3 regions of the Limibacillus sp. MBR-115 genome follow, and region 3 is predicted to be linked to each of the others. Evidence: predicted binding sites of a transcription regulator. Region 3 holds the regulator's gene; each other region holds the start of a gene.
What was found. Region 3 encodes PhoB, which activates phosphate uptake and scavenging genes when phosphate is short. Its sites were predicted from a motif close to TNTCATAAAACTGTCA; they were not measured.
Positions count from the first base shown of each region.

Region 1: a site for PhoB is predicted at 1,498-1,513, ahead of ABIE63_RS01410 (DUF2794 domain-containing protein). Genes of this name have one in related genera too.
Region 2: a site for PhoB is predicted at 3,210-3,225, ahead of phnD (phosphate/phosphite/phosphonate ABC transporter substrate-binding protein). Genes of this name have one in related genera too.

Region 1 is NZ_JBEPTJ010000001.1:291,455-297,206, reverse strand. It holds gene ABIE63_RS01420 (GNAT family N-acetyltransferase) at 23-574, opposite strand; gene ABIE63_RS01415 (hypothetical protein) at 696-956, opposite strand; gene ABIE63_RS01410 (DUF2794 domain-containing protein) at 1,125-1,475, opposite strand; gene ABIE63_RS01405 (tetratricopeptide repeat protein) at 1,669-2,316, shown strand; gene ABIE63_RS01400 (PQQ-binding-like beta-propeller repeat protein) at 2,345-3,697, shown strand; gene der (ribosome biogenesis GTPase Der) at 3,719-5,137, shown strand; gene ABIE63_RS01390 (SDR family NAD(P)-dependent oxidoreductase) at 5,145-5,752, opposite strand, start outside.
Region 2 is NZ_JBEPTJ010000001.1:605,151-610,902, forward strand. It holds gene phnE (phosphonate ABC transporter, permease protein PhnE) at 1-409, opposite strand, end outside; gene phnE (phosphonate ABC transporter, permease protein PhnE) at 409-1,218, opposite strand; gene phnC (phosphonate ABC transporter ATP-binding protein) at 1,220-2,044, opposite strand; gene phnD (phosphate/phosphite/phosphonate ABC transporter substrate-binding protein) at 2,201-3,148, opposite strand; gene ABIE63_RS02855 (molybdopterin guanine dinucleotide-containing S/N-oxide reductase) at 3,382-5,712, shown strand.
Region 3 is NZ_JBEPTJ010000002.1:341,353-347,104, forward strand. It holds gene pstB (phosphate ABC transporter ATP-binding protein PstB) at 1-469, shown strand, start outside; gene phoU (phosphate signaling complex protein PhoU) at 518-1,276, shown strand; gene phoB (phosphate regulon transcriptional regulator PhoB) at 1,269-2,012, shown strand; gene ABIE63_RS05210 (ABC transporter ATP-binding protein) at 2,086-2,787, shown strand; gene ABIE63_RS05215 (FtsX-like permease family protein) at 2,793-5,375, shown strand; gene ABIE63_RS05220 (Bax inhibitor-1/YccA family protein) at 5,539-5,752, shown strand, end outside.

The sequences.
Region 1 (5,752 bases), on a different contig from region 3:
TTCCAGCACGAATAAAGCCCATTCAATTGCTGGGCCGAATATCCTCCAGAATCTTGTACATATAAGTCGTCGCTTCCCAGCGGTCCTCCATCGGGTGGCGGGCAAAGGCGGGGATACTGCCAGCGACCGTGAATCCCAAAGCGCGGTATATACGCTCGGCAGTCGCATCGGCGGTATCCAAGGTCAACAACCAACGTTCAGCCCCGATTGCCTGGCGTTCCACTTCGCGCATCAGGGCCTGTCCGATGCCCCGGCGGCGGAAGCGTGGATGAACCAACAACTTCGAGACCTCACCTCGATGCGCCTGGTTTGGCGTCATTTCCAGGTTCAGTTGCACTGTCCCGGCCATCACACCATCGACTTCCGCGACCAGCAAGCGGCGTTTGCCATCCGCCACCGACGGGGCGACCTTCTCGCGCCAGAAAGCCTGAGCTTCGAAATCGCCGAACGGCAAGACAAAACTGACATTGGCGCCATCATGGACACAGGCCTTTAAGATTTCGGCTAGCGGTTCCAGGTACGATGCAATTTCGGTGGCCTCTAGGACGTTGATTCGATAATCCGCTGCTGCCAATTCAACCTCGCCTACCTAGCCAATTGCTTGGCCGTTCTCGATCTTCACAGACGATGATGATATAGCGGGGCATTGGTGACGCAAGACTGCTTGCCTGCCTTTGGGGATTCCTATTGGACTGCTATGTCAGCTTGCCATGCCGGGTGACCTGACCGAGGCCCCGCCAGGCAGGGCGTGCCTCGACGTCTTGGCTGCCGCAGGCCTCACAGCGCAGTTTGCTAGAAAGGTGAGGGACCGGATGGTGAGGTCCGAAGCGGGGAATTAGCCCCGCTGTCTCCAGAATCGCGTTGTGGAAGCAGCGGTTGCACCAGCAAAAGACGTCCAAGTCCATCGCACGCAGGTCGCCAAGTGATGTCGGCGTCGGCGACGCATCTTCCGGCATGCCCAAGTTCCTTTCACGCAATGAGACTGGATTGCAGTCTAATACAAAAAAGAACAAATAAGGAACATAGGGGAATGACGGAACGGCAAAGGCCTGGGAGAACCGGAGGATCGGCATGCGGAAGAGGTGGGACCGGAACCCGTTGCCTGGCAGGCAGGCGAAGGAGTTTCAGCCTATGACGACCAGCTCTTTATCGAAGATACGCAGTGCGTCCGACAGGTTGCTTGAGCGGCTCAACCGACGTTTCCCCGCGAAGACTGCGTACTCCTGCTTCTTACCGCCTTGGCTTACTGCTTTGACGATGGAAAAGCGCGGCGACTCCATGGTGTGGCGGAAAACCGAGAAAATGGCTTGGCCTTGCTGGTGGTCCAGGGCGTAATCGCGCCATTCTCCGCGCGCCACCCGCGTGGAGTAGAGCGAAAGCAACTGACTTAGTTCATGACGGTTGAAGAAGGTCGCACGTTGGGATTTCGGCCTCCCGGCCGAGGGGCTCGGATCGAAGGTCACCACGATTGCCATCGTTGCCCTTGAATCTCCCTCATTTCCCAAAACTGCAATAATAGTGTTCCTCAAAATCACCGTGACGTCTAGGAAGGAATCAAGAATCGGCACGAAGCCGACCACGACGCGCAATGCGCCTCTTTGCCCGGCATGTCATAATGGCTATAGTCGCGGCGCAATGTGACTGACGCTCAGCCACGGGAGAAGCAGCTTGAGCGATATTTTTGAAGAAGTCGAAGAAGCCGTAAGGCACGAACAGTACATGAAGCTCTGGAAGCGTTACCGCTTTGTCGTCATCGGCGCGGCGGTTGCGCTGGTGCTGGGGGTGGCTGGATACCAGGGCTGGACCTATTGGAAACAGCAACAGAGCATCAAGAATTCCGAACGCTTCGCTGCGGCGCTTGCCATCGTCGATGAGCAGGGGACGGCGGAAGCTGTCGCGGCTCTAGAAGAGGTGGCCAAGGAGAACCCCTCGGGCTATGGGGTCCTTGCGCGCTTCAGGATTGCCGGAGAGCATCAGAAGGCCGGCGACAAGGCTGCGGCGGTCGGTGCACTGGATGCGCTGTCGAACGACACTGCGGTGCCGAAGGCTCTGCGCGATCTTGCGCGCTTGCAGTCGGTGATGCTGGAGTTGGATGACGCCGCTCCGGATGCCTTGGAAGGCCGCCTCGCGCCCTTGTTGAATGAGGCCAATCCCTTCTATGCCAGCGCGACGGAATTGATGGGGTATATCGCCATGAAAAAGGGCGATGACGAAAAAGCGCGTACGCTGTTTCAGACTTTGGTCGATGGCACCGAGGCGCCTGGCGGCGTTCGTAGCCGCGCGCAGCGTATGCTGACAGTCCTGGGGGCCGAGTAATGCTGGGTTTCTTAGGGGAAAAAATCTGATGAAGTTTCGATCGGCCGTTCATTCCCTGAAGCTATCTTGCTTGGTGCTTGTGGGGTTGCTCTTCCTTGGTGGCTGTAGTCTTTATGACGACTATATCGGTGATGCGGAGTCCGACCCGCCGCTGCCCGGCACCCGCGAACCGGTCTACAACCTTGATCAGGCCCTGCGCGCCGACCCCAGTGTCGCTGACCTGCCCGTGACATTGCCTGCTCCACAGGCCAACGCGGAGTGGGCGCAGGCGGGCGGTAGGCCCGACCATGCCATGTACCATCTGGATCTGGGTACGGGATTGCGCTTGGCTTGGACCGCCGACGTCGGCGAGGGTTCCGGCTCGAACGTGCGTATTCTGGCGCAGCCTGTCGTAGCGGAAGGGCGGATTTTTACACTGGACGCCACCTCCAAGGTTTCCGCGTTTGATGCGAATAGCGGCCGCCGTTTCTGGCAGCGCGATATTGCGCCCGAAGACGAGGATGACGGCTTCTTTGGCGGCGGTCTCGCCTATCAGTCGGGCCGGCTTTACGTCACGACGGGTTTCGCCCAGGTTCTGGCGCTCGACAGCTCCAGCGGCGAGGTTATCTGGCGTCAACAATTTGCGACGCCTTTGCGCGCAGCGCCGACCGTTGTAGGCAATCAAGTTTATGTCGTGACCATCGATAACCAGACCTACGCTCTTTCCGCTGGTGACGGGTCGCAGGTTTGGGTTCACCGCGGCATCCAGGAGGCCGCCGGTCTTTTGGGCGCAGCAAGCCCGGCCGTGACGAATGATTTGGTCGTAACGCCTTACTCCTCGGGTGAGCTCTATGCACTGCGGCCCGACAACGGCCACGTCCTTTGGAGCGATTCCCTTTCCGGCTTCAAGCGTAGCGACCCCATCCTCGATCTCGCCGATATCAGAGGGCATCCCGTTATCGATCGAGACTTTGTGCTGGTGATGGGCAACAGCAATCGCTCCGTGGCTATTGCAGCCCTTCAGGGGCAACGCGCCTGGGATATCGAGGCCGGCGGGATCAGCACGCCTTGGACAGTGGGCGATTTCGTCTTTCTTGTGACCAACGAGCAGACGGTAATGGCGGTTGTGCGCAGCAGCGGTCGCGTTCGCTGGGTCACGCAGTTGCCGAGGTTCGAGGATCCGGAAGACCGTGATGGCCCTATTGCTTGGTACGGACCGATTGTCGCAGGTAACCAGGTGATCGTTGCGGGTTCCAATGGAGAGGTCCGAATTTTGGCCCCCTCCGATGGCACGGAAACCGGCGTAATAGAGCTTCGCGGCAAGGTGACGATCGCACCTTTGGTGGCGAACCGGACGCTGTATCTATTGACCGAGGACGGCGACTTGCTCGCCTACCGCTAGGCGGTAGGAGCGGAACCGCAGATGAGTTTTACCCTCGCCATCATCGGAAGGCCGAACGTCGGCAAGTCGACGCTGTTCAACCGTCTGGTCGGCAAGCGCTTGGCGTTGGTTGACGATCAACCGGGCGTGACGCGTGATCGCCGCGAAGGGGAGGGGCGTCTTTACGATCTAACCTTCAAGGTGATTGATACCGCCGGTCTTGAAGAGGCCGACGGCGGAACCCTAGAGGGCAGGATGCGGCAGCAGACCGAACGGGCGCTCGCCGAGGCGGACCTGGCTGTCTTCATTGTCGATGCAAGAGCGGGGGTGACACCCCTGGATGCGCATTTCGCAGAGGTGCTGCGGCGCAGTCCGACGCCTGTGATCCTGATTGCGAACAAGTGCGAAGGACGGGCGGCTGAAGCCGGCTTGGCCGAAGCTTGGCGGTTGGGAATGGGCGAACCGGTACCGTTTTCTGCCGAGCACGGCCTTGGAATTTCCGACCTGCACGACGCCATTCTGGAGCGATTGACCGTTTTGCGAGAAGACCAGGCGGTTTCGCAAGCGCCACGAGTGAGCAAGGGGAAGAAGGCTAAGAAGGAGCCGTCGACGCCCGAGCACGCCGAGGACGGCACGGAAGGCGAGGAGCCGCCCAGCGGGCCACTACAGCTTGCGATCGTAGGACGGCCCAACGTCGGTAAATCGACTCTCGTCAATCGCATGATTGGTGAAGACCGGTTATTGACAGGGCCGGAAGCGGGCATAACGCGTGACGCCATTTCCCTCGATTGGGAGTTTCGCGGCGTGCACTTCCGGCTTGTGGATACCGCAGGATTGCGCCGTCGCGCCAAGGTGACGGATCGGGTCGAGCGGTTGTCTGCCTATGATACCAAGCGCGCCATCGACTATGCCCAGGTCGTTGTCTTGTTGTTGGACGGCCAGGAGGGGCTCCACAAGCAGGACCTTTGGATCGCGCGCACGGTTATCGAGGAAGGCCGCGCGCTGGTCATTGGCCTCAATAAGTGGGACGCCCTCAAGGATTCCAAGGCTGCCATCAGCGAGGTGCAGGACCGCATGATCCGCTCGCTGCCCCAGGTCAAGGGTATCCCCTTGGTGCCGATTTCCGGCCTGACCGGGCGAGGTCTTGATCGACTGATGGATGCAGTGCTGGAGGTTTACGAAACCTGGCAGAGCCGCATCTCCACAGCGCGCTTGAACCGCTGGCTGAGCGCGATGCTGGAGGCTCATCCGCCGCCAATGGTGTCAGGCCGTCGCCTCAAGATTCGCTATGTGACGCAGGTCAAATCACGCCCGCCTACGTTTGCGCTCTGGGTATCACGGCCCAAAGAGTTGCCGGACAGCTATGTTCGCTATCTGGAAAATGGCATGCGCGAGGATTTCGACATGCCAGCCGTACCTATACGCTTTCTTCTTCGCAAGGGCGACAACCCCTACGCCTGATCCTAGGTTACTTCAGCGATATTGTTTCGCCATGCCGCGAGCAATCCGCCATGGCCAACGGCACGAAATGCTCGGCAATGTCCTCAGGTGTCTTCAGGAGCGCCGGGTCTTCTGTCGGGTAGGCCAGGGCCCGCATAGCCGTTCTCGTGCCACCAGGATCGACCATATTGATCTTGAGGTTCGTTTTAGTGACCTCACCGGCCCAGTTACGGACCAGGGCCTCCAGACCTGCTTTGCTGACCGCATAGGGCCCCCAATAGGGCCGGACGCCCTGCGCGGCGCCAGATGTCACGAAAACCGCCCGTCCGGCCTCTGATTGCCGCAACAAGGGTTCCAAGCTGCGTATCAGCCGATAGTTGGCAGTCAGATTGATATCTATTACGCGCTGCCAGACCTTCGGGTCGATATGACCCGTCGGAGAAAGGGCGCCCAAAATCCCGGCGTTGGCGATCAGCACGTCCAGTTTGCCAAAGCGCTCGAACAGGGAGGCGCCAAGTTGATCGATTGCTTCGAAGCTCTGCAGATCAAGGGGAACAAGTGTCGCCGGCGGCGCGCCGAGTGCCTGTACTTCATCGTCGATTTCCTCCAGACCGCCCACGGTGCGGGAGACGAGGA
Region 2 (5,752 bases), on a different contig from region 3:
ACAGAGCCCATATCAGCGAGTTGATCGAACGCGACGACACAATGATGAAAAGCGCTATCGGTCGTACGAAAAGGACGCTGGGTGTCGTGTTTCGGGCGGCCAGAAAGGCCACCGGTATAGCAATGGCGATGCCTAGGAGCGTCCCCAGGGTTGCGATGTTCAGCGTGTCCCAAAGAGGGGCCCAAAGGACTTCGATGTAAGACCAGCGAGGCGGAAACATCCGTCCGCCCAAATCGGCGGCCTGGGTCGGCGCATCGGCCACGAAATACCAGATCGTATCCTTCGTCATCACCTGCCAACAGAAGATAAAGAAGACCACGAGAAGGAACCAACCGCCCCACAACACCCACTGTTGCAAGGTTGTGCGCTTGCGCCAGACAGCCGAATCGGAAGTTTTTGTAATCGGCATTACTGCACCCACTTGCGAACGAAGCCGGAGGAATATTCCGCCACCATGACGATAGCGATGATCATCAGCAAAATTGCGCCGGCCGAGTCATACTCGTAACGATCAATCGCCGTGTTCAAGGTGGCGCCGATACCGCCCGCCCCGACGATTCCAATCACCGCCGACTCTCGGAAGTTGATATCCAGACGATAAAGCGACAAGCCTATCAATCGCGGCATGACCTGCGGTTGAATGGCGTAATTCACGAGCTGAAGCCAGCTTGCACCGGTCGAGCGAACCGCTTCCGCCTGGCTCTCGTCAATGTCTTCGATATCCTCCGCCAGCAATTTGGCGAGAAAACCAATGGTGGCAAACGACAAGGTCAAGAATCCCGCGAAGGGGCCAAAACCGAACATTGCAACAAAAAGAATGGCGATGATGATTTCTTGCAGGGCCCGCGACAGCGCAATGATCGAGCGGCAAACGTAGTAAACGGGACGCGGCGCCAGATTGCGCGCAGCCCCGACGCCGATGGGAACGGATATCAGAATGCCGACGACCGTTGCCGTTACGGTCATGGTCAAGCTTTCGACCAACCCTTGTGAGATATCCGACCAACGACTCGTGAAATCGGGAACCAAGAAACCCTGCACGAAGCGCCAGCCTCGCTCCAGTCCGTCATAGACACGGACCCAGTTCACCTCGACGGACCTGATCGCCAGGATAAGATAGATGACCGCACCACTGTATATTCCCAAGCGCCATCGAGCGTCCCGGATCAGTACGGGCGGACGCTTCCAACGGCGCGGTTTGACGGCGGCGTCTGTCATCTCAAGTCAGTCCCGCCAAACGTTCTTCCTTCACCAGCGCAGCGTCATCATGGTCATCCGAGTGCGCAGCCTTACGCATCGCCGTCCAGTCCTCCTCGCCGTAGATTTCGGTCAGCACCTTATCGTCAAGCGCATCCGGCGGGCCGTCGAAGACCACTTGCCCGGCCCGCAGGCCGATGATCCTGCGCGTGAAGTTCTGCGCCAGGATCACGTCGTGAATGTTGATGATGGCCGGCAAGTCCCGCTCTGCGCAGATCTCGCCGATCAGCCGCATGATCTGTCGCGAGGTCTTGGGGTCCAGCGATGCCGTGGGTTCATCCACCAGCAGGAGTTCGGGGTCTTGCTCCAACGCCCGTGCGATACCAACACGCTGACGCTGGCCGCCTGACAGCGCATCGGCACGCTTTTCGGCCTGATCGGACAGGCCAACACGATCCAAGAGCTTGAAGGCCTTATCCAGGTCGGATTGATTGAAACGTCGCGTGAACGACCGCCAGAAAGGAACATAGCCCAATCGGCCAGAAAGCACGTTCTCCATAACGGTCAGCCGCTCGACCAACGCGTATTCCTGGAAGATCATACCGATCCGGCGCCGGGCGCGGCGCAGTTCCTTGCGCGGCAACGAGGTGATATCCAAATCGCCCAGGAAGACCTTGCCTGCGGTCGGCTCCACCAAGCGGTTTACGCAGCGAATCAAGGTAGACTTGCCGGCGCCGGAGGGGCCAATCAACCCGACCACTTCGCCGGACGGGACCTCGAAGGAAACATCGCTGAGCGCTTTATCTCCGGTCTTATAGGTTTTTGAGAGATTGGTGACCTTAAGCACCGGGCATCTCCAGATAAGCAAGTACCAAAAACGGAACCGGATGAACGTCGCGTGCCGCCGGACACTTGGATAACCAAATGTCCGGCGAACCGCTATACGTTAAAGTTCCGATTTTCCCAACACGGGAAAGACGACGAAAAAGCTAAATCAAGCGTCTTACTGACAAGCGTAAGAAACACCGTTGGCTTCGTCGATCTTGCGAATGACGGCCCAATGGTCCTTGAAGGTGATCGGCACGAACTGGGCTTCGCCGGATTTGCCGAACTCTTCTTCAAGAGATGATCCCTCCCACTTGAAGGAGAAGAAAGCCTCTTGGATCTTCTCCTGCAGTTCCGGCTTCAGGTTGTAGGCTATGCCGTAACCGGTCGTCGGGAAGGTTTGGGATTTGTAGATCGAAACGATCTGCTCGGCCTTGACGACATCACGGTCCAGCATGCGCGCCAGAACCGAATTGGCGATGGCAGCCGCTGGATAGTCTTTGTTAGCGACGCCCAGGATCGAGTTATCGTGTTTGCCGGAGAAGACAGGCTCGAAATCCGTGCCGGCAACGAACTGGTAGTCGGCTTTCAGGATCGCCGAGGGCGCCTTAAAGCCAGAGTTCGAAGTCTCAGACGTAAAGGCCATCTTCTTGCCCTTGATGTCCTCGACCTTGGTGATGCCGGAGCCGGGATAGGTGATGATCTCCATCTCATAACCGAAGGAGCCGTCGGCGCTCGCCATCATGGTGAAGGGCCGGAAGCCCGCACAGGCGACAGCCAGCGGATTCGAGCCGGTGTTGAAGCCCGCAATATGCAGGCGACCGGCGCGCATCGCCTCGATCTGGGCGGCATTGGACTGCACCGGGAAGAACTGCACCTTCTTGCCGGTTACGCTTTCCATGTGGGCCAAGAAGTCCGACCAAGCCTTGGCGTAGACGGCAGGATCCTCGACCGGTGTGTAAGCGAAGATCAAGGTGTCCGGATCGATCTGCTGAGAGGCATCGCTCGGAATATCGGCGATCAAGTCACCGTCGCTGTCCGTGAAACGGCTATCCAACGTGAACTCGGCACGCGCGGGGCTCACAAGAAAGGTCAGCGCGGCAAGCGCCATTAAAAGCAACTTCATCGGGTATCTCCCTGGTCTGTTTTACGGAGCGTTATAAGAAGCTCACTTGGCTAACGTTTTATGATGTTTTTATTACGAACGGAAGTCTGCCGTCGGAGCAAGCCGAAAATTGTTGTGAGACTGATACCGGGGAATAAGAATTCCGAACCACGCTGCGACGGCTTAGCGCTGGATTGCGGGCGCGTTGCACTTTAAGTAGATAGGAGATCTATTAAACCACCAGGATCAAGGCCATGGACAACGACAGTCAGCTTCGCGTTACACCCTTCGCGACCCACTGGGGCACCTATCACGCGGAGGTTCGCGGCGGCAAGGTGGTTGGCGTCAGGGACTATGCCGACGATCCCGATCCTGCGGTCATCGGCCCTGGTATCGTCGATATGGTCGAACATCCGACGCGGGTCGGTCGGCCGATGATCCGCAAGGGCTTCTTGGAAAAGGGTAAGGATTCCGACCGCAGTGGCCGCGGCCGCGAACCCTTCGTCGCCGTTCCCTGGGATGAGGCTCTGGAAATCGCCTCGGGCGAGCTGGACCGGGTCCGTAAGGCCCACGGCAACCAAGCGATATTCGGCGGATCTTATGGCTGGGGCAGTGCCGGCCGTTTTCATCACGCACAGAGCCAGGTACACCGTTTCCTGAACTGCATCGGTGGCTATACACCCTCCATCGACACTTACAGTTATGCGGCGGTCAGTGCCATTTCGCCCCACGTGGTCGGCCACTTTGCCCGCCTCGTCTTGAATCAGGCGACGGCTTGGCCGCATATCGTCGAGAATTGCGAGCTGATGGTGATGTTCGGTGGCATGGCCATCAAGAATGCCCAGGTAACCTCGGGCGGCGTTGGTCGGCACACGACCCGCGAGGCACTGTTGGCAGCCAAGCAAAACGGCACGCAATTTGTCTCCGTTTCGCCGCTGCGCAGCGATGCCATCGACCTGTTGGACGCCGATTGGGTCGCTGCGCGGCCAAATAGCGACACCGCATTGATGCTGGCGCTTGCGCACACGATTCACAGCGAGGGATTACACGATCAGGCCTTCCTTGATCGCTATTGTACCGGCTTCGACCGCTTCCTGCCCTATTTGACAGGCCAGAGCGATGGCCAACCCAAGGACGCGGACTGGGCCGCCGGAATTTGTGCCTTGGAGGCTGAGATGATCCGCAGCCTAGCCCGGCGCATGGCGGGCAAGCGCACCATGATCACGGTTTCCTGGTCGATGCAGCGTGCCGATCACGGCGAACAGCCCGGTTGGATGGCCATCGTGCTGGCGGCGATGTTGGGTCAGATAGGTCTGCCCGGCGGCGGTTTCGGCATCGGTTACGGCAGCGAGAACGGCATCGGAAACCCGGTTCTCCCCTTCAAGTTTCCCGCCGTTCCGCAAGGTCAAAACCCGATTGCCGAAGGCATTCCCGTTGCCCGCATTTCCGACGCCCTTTTGCATCCGGGCGAGCCGTACGATTTCAACGGCCGGCGCACGACCTATCCGGACCTGCGATTGGTCTACTGGGTTGGCGGAAACCCCTTCCACCATCATCAGGATATCAACAAGCTGGTGGCGGCCTTCCAGCGCCCGGAGACCATTATCGTCAACGAAATCTGGTGGACGCCGATGGCCCGCCACGCCGATATCGTATTGCCGGTTACGACGGTGTTGGAACGCGAAGACATCGCCATGACCCATTGGGAGCCCTTGATCGTCGCTATGCGCCAGGCGGTGGAGCCGGTCGGCGAGGCGCGCCACGACTACGAAATTTTCTCGGGGCTTGCCCACAAGCTGGGCGTGGGTGAGACCTTCACTGAGGGTCGCAGCCCCGAAGACTGGCTGCGTCACCTTTGGGACCAGGCGCGCCAACGTGCCGCCGAAGCGAATTTCGAACTGCCCAGCTTGGAGGAGCTTCGCGCACGCGAAATGATCACGCTGCCCGATCCCGATCGTCATCCGGTATTGCTTGAGTCATTCCGCAACGACCCCGAGGGCAATCCCTTGGAGACCCCGAGCGGAAAAATTGAGATATTCTCGGAACGGATCGCCGGCTTCGACTATGACGATTGCCCCGGACATCCCGCCTGGATGGAGCCATACGAGTGGCTGGGCGGGCCGGATGCAGAACACTATCCCCTGCATCTTGTCTCCAACCAGCCGAGGACCCGGCTGCACAGTCAGTTCGACCCCGGCTCGGTCAGCCGGGCGAGCAAAATACAGGGCCGCGAACCCATGACCATGAATCCAGCAGACGCCGCGGCACGCGGGCTGTCCGAAGGCGATGTCGTGCGCGTGTTCAACAACCGTGGCGCCTGCCTGGCTGGAATCATCCTCTCGGATACAGTGATGCCGGGCGTTGTACAGCTTTCGACCGGCGCCTGGTACGACCCTCTGGAGCCAGGAGTCGTCGGCAGCCTTTGCAAGCACGGCAACCCAAATGTCCTGACCCGGGACAAGGGCACCTCTCGCTTGGGCCAAGGCCCCTCTGCCCATAGCACCCTGGTCGAGGTCGAGAAGTTCGAGGGTCCGCTGCCGCCGATCACCGCCTTCGCGCCGCCACCGATCGAGGAACGCGATTAAGCACTTTAAAGGCAGCCGGTGGATCGGACTGAGGCGGATC
Region 3 (5,752 bases):
CCCGAAGTCGATCTTCGACAATATCGCCTATGGACCCCGCATACATGGGATCGGACGCAACCGGTCCGACGTCGAGGAGATTGTCGAATCGAGTCTGCGTAAGGCCGGGCTTTGGGAGGAAGTGAAGGATCGGCTTGATGGGCCGGGCACGGGTCTTTCCGGCGGCCAGCAGCAACGCCTGTGTATCGCCCGGGCCATAGCGGTTAGCCCCGAGGTGATCCTGATGGACGAACCCTGTTCCGCTCTTGATCCCATAGCGACTGCGCGGATCGAGGAGTTGATCGACGACCTGCGCCGCAACTTTACAATCGTCATAGTCACACATTCGATGCAACAGGCCGCGCGCGTGTCGCAGCGCACGGCGTTTTTCCATCTGGGCGAGTTAGTCGAGGAAGGTGACACCGACGCCGTGTTTACCGTTCCGAAGGACAAACGCACTCAAGGATACATCACGGGCCGGTTTGGCTAATCAAAGATAGACTTGGTAGGGCCGAACCAGCAGAGGCGGGAGAAGAACATGGGAACGGGCAACGAGCACAAGGATCATATCGTCAGGTCTTTCGACGAGCAGTTGGATCTGCTGACGCAGTCGATCGTGCGGATGGGCGGGATAGCCGAAAGTCAGCTTTCGCTATCAATCCAAGCGTTGGTGAGGCGCGACTCCGACCTGGCCGGGAAAGTGGTCGCAAACGACGCCGAACTGGACAGACTGGAGCACCAGGTCGACGAAATGGTGGTCCGGCTGCTGGCGCTTCGCCAGCCAATGGCCATCGACCTTCGCGATGTAATCTCCGCCCTGAAAATTTCCTCCGACGCGGAACGGATCGGCGATTACATCCGGAATATCGCCAAACGCACACTGGCGCTCAACCAACTGCCGCCGATCAAACCGCTGTACGCGATCCCGCGTATGGCGCAGCTTGTCGAAACCTCCATCAAGGATGTGTTCGATGCCTATGTGGAACGCGATGTCGAGCGCGCTGCGGAAGTGTGGCGACGGGACGAGGAAGTGGACGAGATGTACACCAGCCTGTTCCGCGAACTTCTCACCTACATGATGGAAGATCCACGCTCAATCACGACCTGTACACACCTGCTGTTCATAGCCAAGAATATCGAACGCATCGGCGACCATGCGACTAACATCGCGGAGGTCGTGACTTTTCTGGTGACAGGCAAGCATCTGACCGAAGGGCGCCCCAAAGGCGATACCACGAGCTACACTGTATTCACGCAAGACAGCCAGGAGGCGGAGGGTGGGAACCACGATGCTTGAACGTAACGCTTCGCAGGCCGTCAAACCGCTGGTGCTCATCGTTGAGGACGAAGACGCCTTGGTGACATTGCTGCGCTACAACCTGGAACGCGAGGGGTACCGAACGGCTGCGGCCCGTGACGGTGAAGAAGCCTTGGTTATGGTCAAGGAGGAAACGCCGGATATCATTCTGCTCGACTGGATGTTGCCCCTGACATCGGGCATCGAAGTGTGCCGCCAACTCCGTCGCAGGCCGGAGACCAAAGATGTGCCCGTGGTGATGCTGACGGCGCGTGGCGAAGAGGGCGACAAGGTTCGCGGGCTCAACAGCGGCGCGGACGATTATATTACCAAACCGTTCTCCCCTGCGGAGCTGGTCGCCCGATTGCGGGCGGTCATGCGTCGGGCGCAGCCGGCCTTGGCGGCGGATACTCTTGAGTTCGAAGACATGATCATGGATCTCGTTGCGCATAGGGTCCGACGTGGAAGCCGCAACGTTCATCTCGGCCCGACCGAGTATCGGCTCTTGCGCCATCTGTTGCAGCACCCGGGGCGCGTATTTAGCCGGGAGCAGCTTCTCGATGCCGTTTGGGGACACGATGTCTACGTTGAGCCGCGTACGGTGGATGTGCACATCAGGCGTTTGCGCAAGGCGTTGAACGAGGGCGACGAGGCCGATTTGATCCGCACGGTCAGGGCGGCGGGCTATGCTCTCGACAAGCCCATGACAGACGGTGACGCGATAGCCATGAAATAGCCGCTTGATTTAGCGGACCTCGCGCCCAAATCGTTAGGGTCTTTATTTGGGAGCGAACGCCGTGAGATCCGTTATGGAAGAATCAAAGGTAATTCAGTTGGAAGGCGTTCGTTTGACCCTGTCGGCGGCCTCCGGCCCGGTGGAGATACTGCGCGGGCTCGACCTCGAAATCGAGGCCGGCGAAACGGTGAGCATCGTGGGGCCGTCCGGGTCCGGCAAGTCCTCCATGATGATGTTGATCGCCGGGCTGGAGCGGGCAACCGCGGGCCGAGTTCAAATCGATGGAACCGATTTGACGAATCTCAATGAGGACGCGCTCGCGCGCTTTCGCCGTGATCGTATCGGCATCGTTTTCCAGGATTTTCACCTGATTCCAACGATGAACGCCCTGGAGAATGTCGCGGTGCCCCTCGAGTTCGCGGCAGCACCTGACCCTTTTGCGCGTGCAGCCGAGGTATTGGAGCAAGTTGGGCTCGGTCAGCGCCTCACACATTTCCCCTGGCAGCTTTCCGGGGGTGAGCAGCAGCGTGTAGCTCTGGCGCGCGCGTTTGCCTCAGGCCCGCGACTGCTGTTGGCCGACGAGCCAACAGGCAATCTGGACGGCGAGACGGGGCGTCAGGTGATAGAGCTGCTTTTCACTTTGCAACGCAAGCAAGGTACGACTCTTTTGTTGATTACGCACGATCCTGCCCTCGCCGAGCGCTGTGATCGCCAAGTACGAATCCTGGACGGTCGCATCGAAGCGGACAGCCGTCTGTCGGCGGCGGCTCAGTAAATTTCTTGTCCAGCATCACAAAGAACGAGCAAACCTTGTCGCTTCTAGGAAGCCTAGCCCAGCCTTTCAGACTGGCACGCCGAGAATTACGAGGCGGCCTGAAGGGATTCCGGATTTTTATAGCCTGCCTGGCGCTGGGAGTAGCGACGATCGCAGGGGTCGGGTCGTTGTCCGAGGCGATGCTTTCATCGCTTCGTACGGACGGGCGCGCACTGCTCGGCGGCGACGTTGAGGTTCGATTGATCCATCGTGAGGCCAGCGCGGCAGAGGAGTCCTGGTTCCGTGACAGCAGCAAGCGCCTCTCGCGCACAGCCGACCTGCGCACCATGGCGCGCAGCGGTCTGCAACCGGATGGCACGACGCAGGGACGACAGCGGTTAGTCGAGTTGAAAGCGGTTGATGAGGCCTACCCGCTGTATGGCGCGTTCAAAAGCGACCCGCAATCAGACCTGCCGGACCTTCTGGCCTATCGAGACGGCCGCTGGGGTGCGCTCGTCGACACCGCTTTGTTGGTGGCGCTGGAAATAGAGGCCGGCGATGCCTTGCGAATCGGTAACGTCGACTATGAGGTTCGCGGTACGGTCAAACGCGAGCCTGACCGTGCGGCGCGCGCCTTTACCCTGGGGCCGCGGGTGCTTGTGGGGTTGGCCAGCCTCGAAGGGAGCGGGTTGCTGCAGCCGGGGAGCCTCGCCTACCACCACTATCGTCTTGAGCCGCGCGACGGATTGACGCCGGAGCAATGGATAGATGCGACCAAGGAGCGTTTTCCCGAGGCAGGGTGGCGGATCGTCGACGTAGCGGGTGGTGCGCCTGGGATGGAGCGTTTCGTCGAACGTGTCACCCTTTTTATGACTCTGGTTGGGCTGACGGCATTGCTGGTTGGGGGCGTCGGAGTCGCCAACGCCGTGCGCAGCTACCTGGGTGAGAAGCGCAAGGTGATTGCCACCTTGAAGGCGCTCGGCGCCTCGGCCCGTCAGATCTTTTTGACATACCTTCTGCAAATTCTTGCCATCGCCGGACTTGGCATAGCCATAGGGCTTGCCATCGGCGCAGCCGTACCTTTGGCGGTCGGTCCTCTCTTGGCCGACCGGCTTAACCTTTCAAGCTTGGGCGGCCTTTATCCGCAGCCCTTACTGCTTGCCGCCCTGTTTGGGCTGTTGGTGACCCTGTCCTTCTCTCTTTGGCCCCTTGGGCGCGCTCAAGCCGAACGGGCAGCCGGGCTTTTCAGGGAGCAGGGCAGCAGCGAGCGCCGTCTGCCGGCCCCATGGGTTGTGATCGTTACGCTGATGGCCGCGGCAGCACTTGCCGGTCTTGCAATCATCACCTCAACGGACCGCCTGTTCGCGGCGGGGTTTGTTGCCGGATCGGTCGGTAGCCTTTTGGTGTTCCGTCTCGCGGCTGCGGGTGTCATGGCCGCGGCGCGCGCTTTGCCACGCTTTCGTACGGTTGAACTGCGGCTTGCGGTTGCCAGTCTGCACCGCCCGGGCGCTTCGACGGCCAGCGTGGTCGTGTCCTTAGGGTTGGGCCTGACGGTGCTGGTTGCCATCGCATTGATCGAAGGCAACCTTTCTCGTCAAGTGACGGAGCGCATTCCAGAGGAGGCGCCGGGCTTCTACTTTATCGATATACAGCCCGAACAGGCGATGGCCTTCGAGGAAACCGTGCGCAGCGTGCCGGGAGTGGAGCGTATGCAGCGTGTCCCGATGTTGAGAGGCCGCATTACCGCAGTAAACAGGGTGCCACCGGACCAGTTGGACCTGCCGTCGGATGTCGCCTGGGTTTTCCAAGGCGATCGCGGACTGACCTGGTCACGGGAAATGCCGCCGGATTCCCCGTTGGTCCTGGGTGAGTGGTGGACTCCTGACTACAACGGCCCACCCCTGGTTTCACTGGACCACGATGTCGTGGAGGCGTTGGGCCTCGTGCTTGGTGACACCCTTACGGTCAATATCCTGGGGCGTAATGTCGAGGTAGAGATCGCCAACAGCAGGGAGATCGACTGGCAGGATCTGCAGATCGATTTCGTCATGGTGTTCTCGCCGGGCCTGCTCGAGAGCGCACCACAGAGTCAGATCGCGACGGTTACTTTGGACCCGGACCAGGAAGACTACTTGGAAAGGCTGGTCGTCAACCGCTTCCCTAATGTATCGGCTATCCGGGTCAAGGAAGCGCTGGCGCAGGCGGCGGAGTTCTTCGGCAAGGTCGCCGTGGCCATACGAGCGACGGCGGGCTTGACGCTCCTTTCGGGCGTGCTGGTACTCGCGGGGGCTTTCGCGGCGGGTCACCGGCGCCGCGTTTATGATTCCGTTGTTCTGAAGGTGTTGGGTGCGACCCGCCGGCGTGTAGCGACCAGTTTTTTGTTGCAGTACGGGTTGTTGGGGCTGATTACGGCAGCCATTGCTGCGGCCATTGGTTCCTTGGCCGGATATGTCGTGGTGACGCAGGTCATGAAAGCGGATTTTATCTTTCTGCCGATGGCCGTCTTCCCGACGGCACTATTGGCTGCGGCTTTGACCTTGGGGATCGGTTTCGTCGGCACTTGGCGGGCCCTTTCGATCAAACCGGCACCGCTATTGCGCAACGAATAACTGGAAATGCCGCGGGATATTATGGAAATTACGCAACAGGAGTGCGAGAATCTATTGAACAGACGACGGCTTTGACCAATATTTAGGCTCAATCGGTGATGTCACCGAAGGGTTAACGGCATCTGCGGTTAAGCAGGTGGTATGCAGCAGGAGGAAGAATTAGATGCTCGGTCCGAATTCTCAAACCATTTCACGCGGCAGAGCCCAAGCCGCGGGGATTGATGCCGGGCTGCGCAGCTACATGCTGCGGGTCTACAACTATATGTCGCTTGGCGTGGCCTTTACCGGCGCCATTGCCATGATCGTCGCCATGAACCCGCAGTTTGTAATGGCGCTGGCAAGCGGCGGCATCTGGATTCTGTTTATCGGTGTCATTG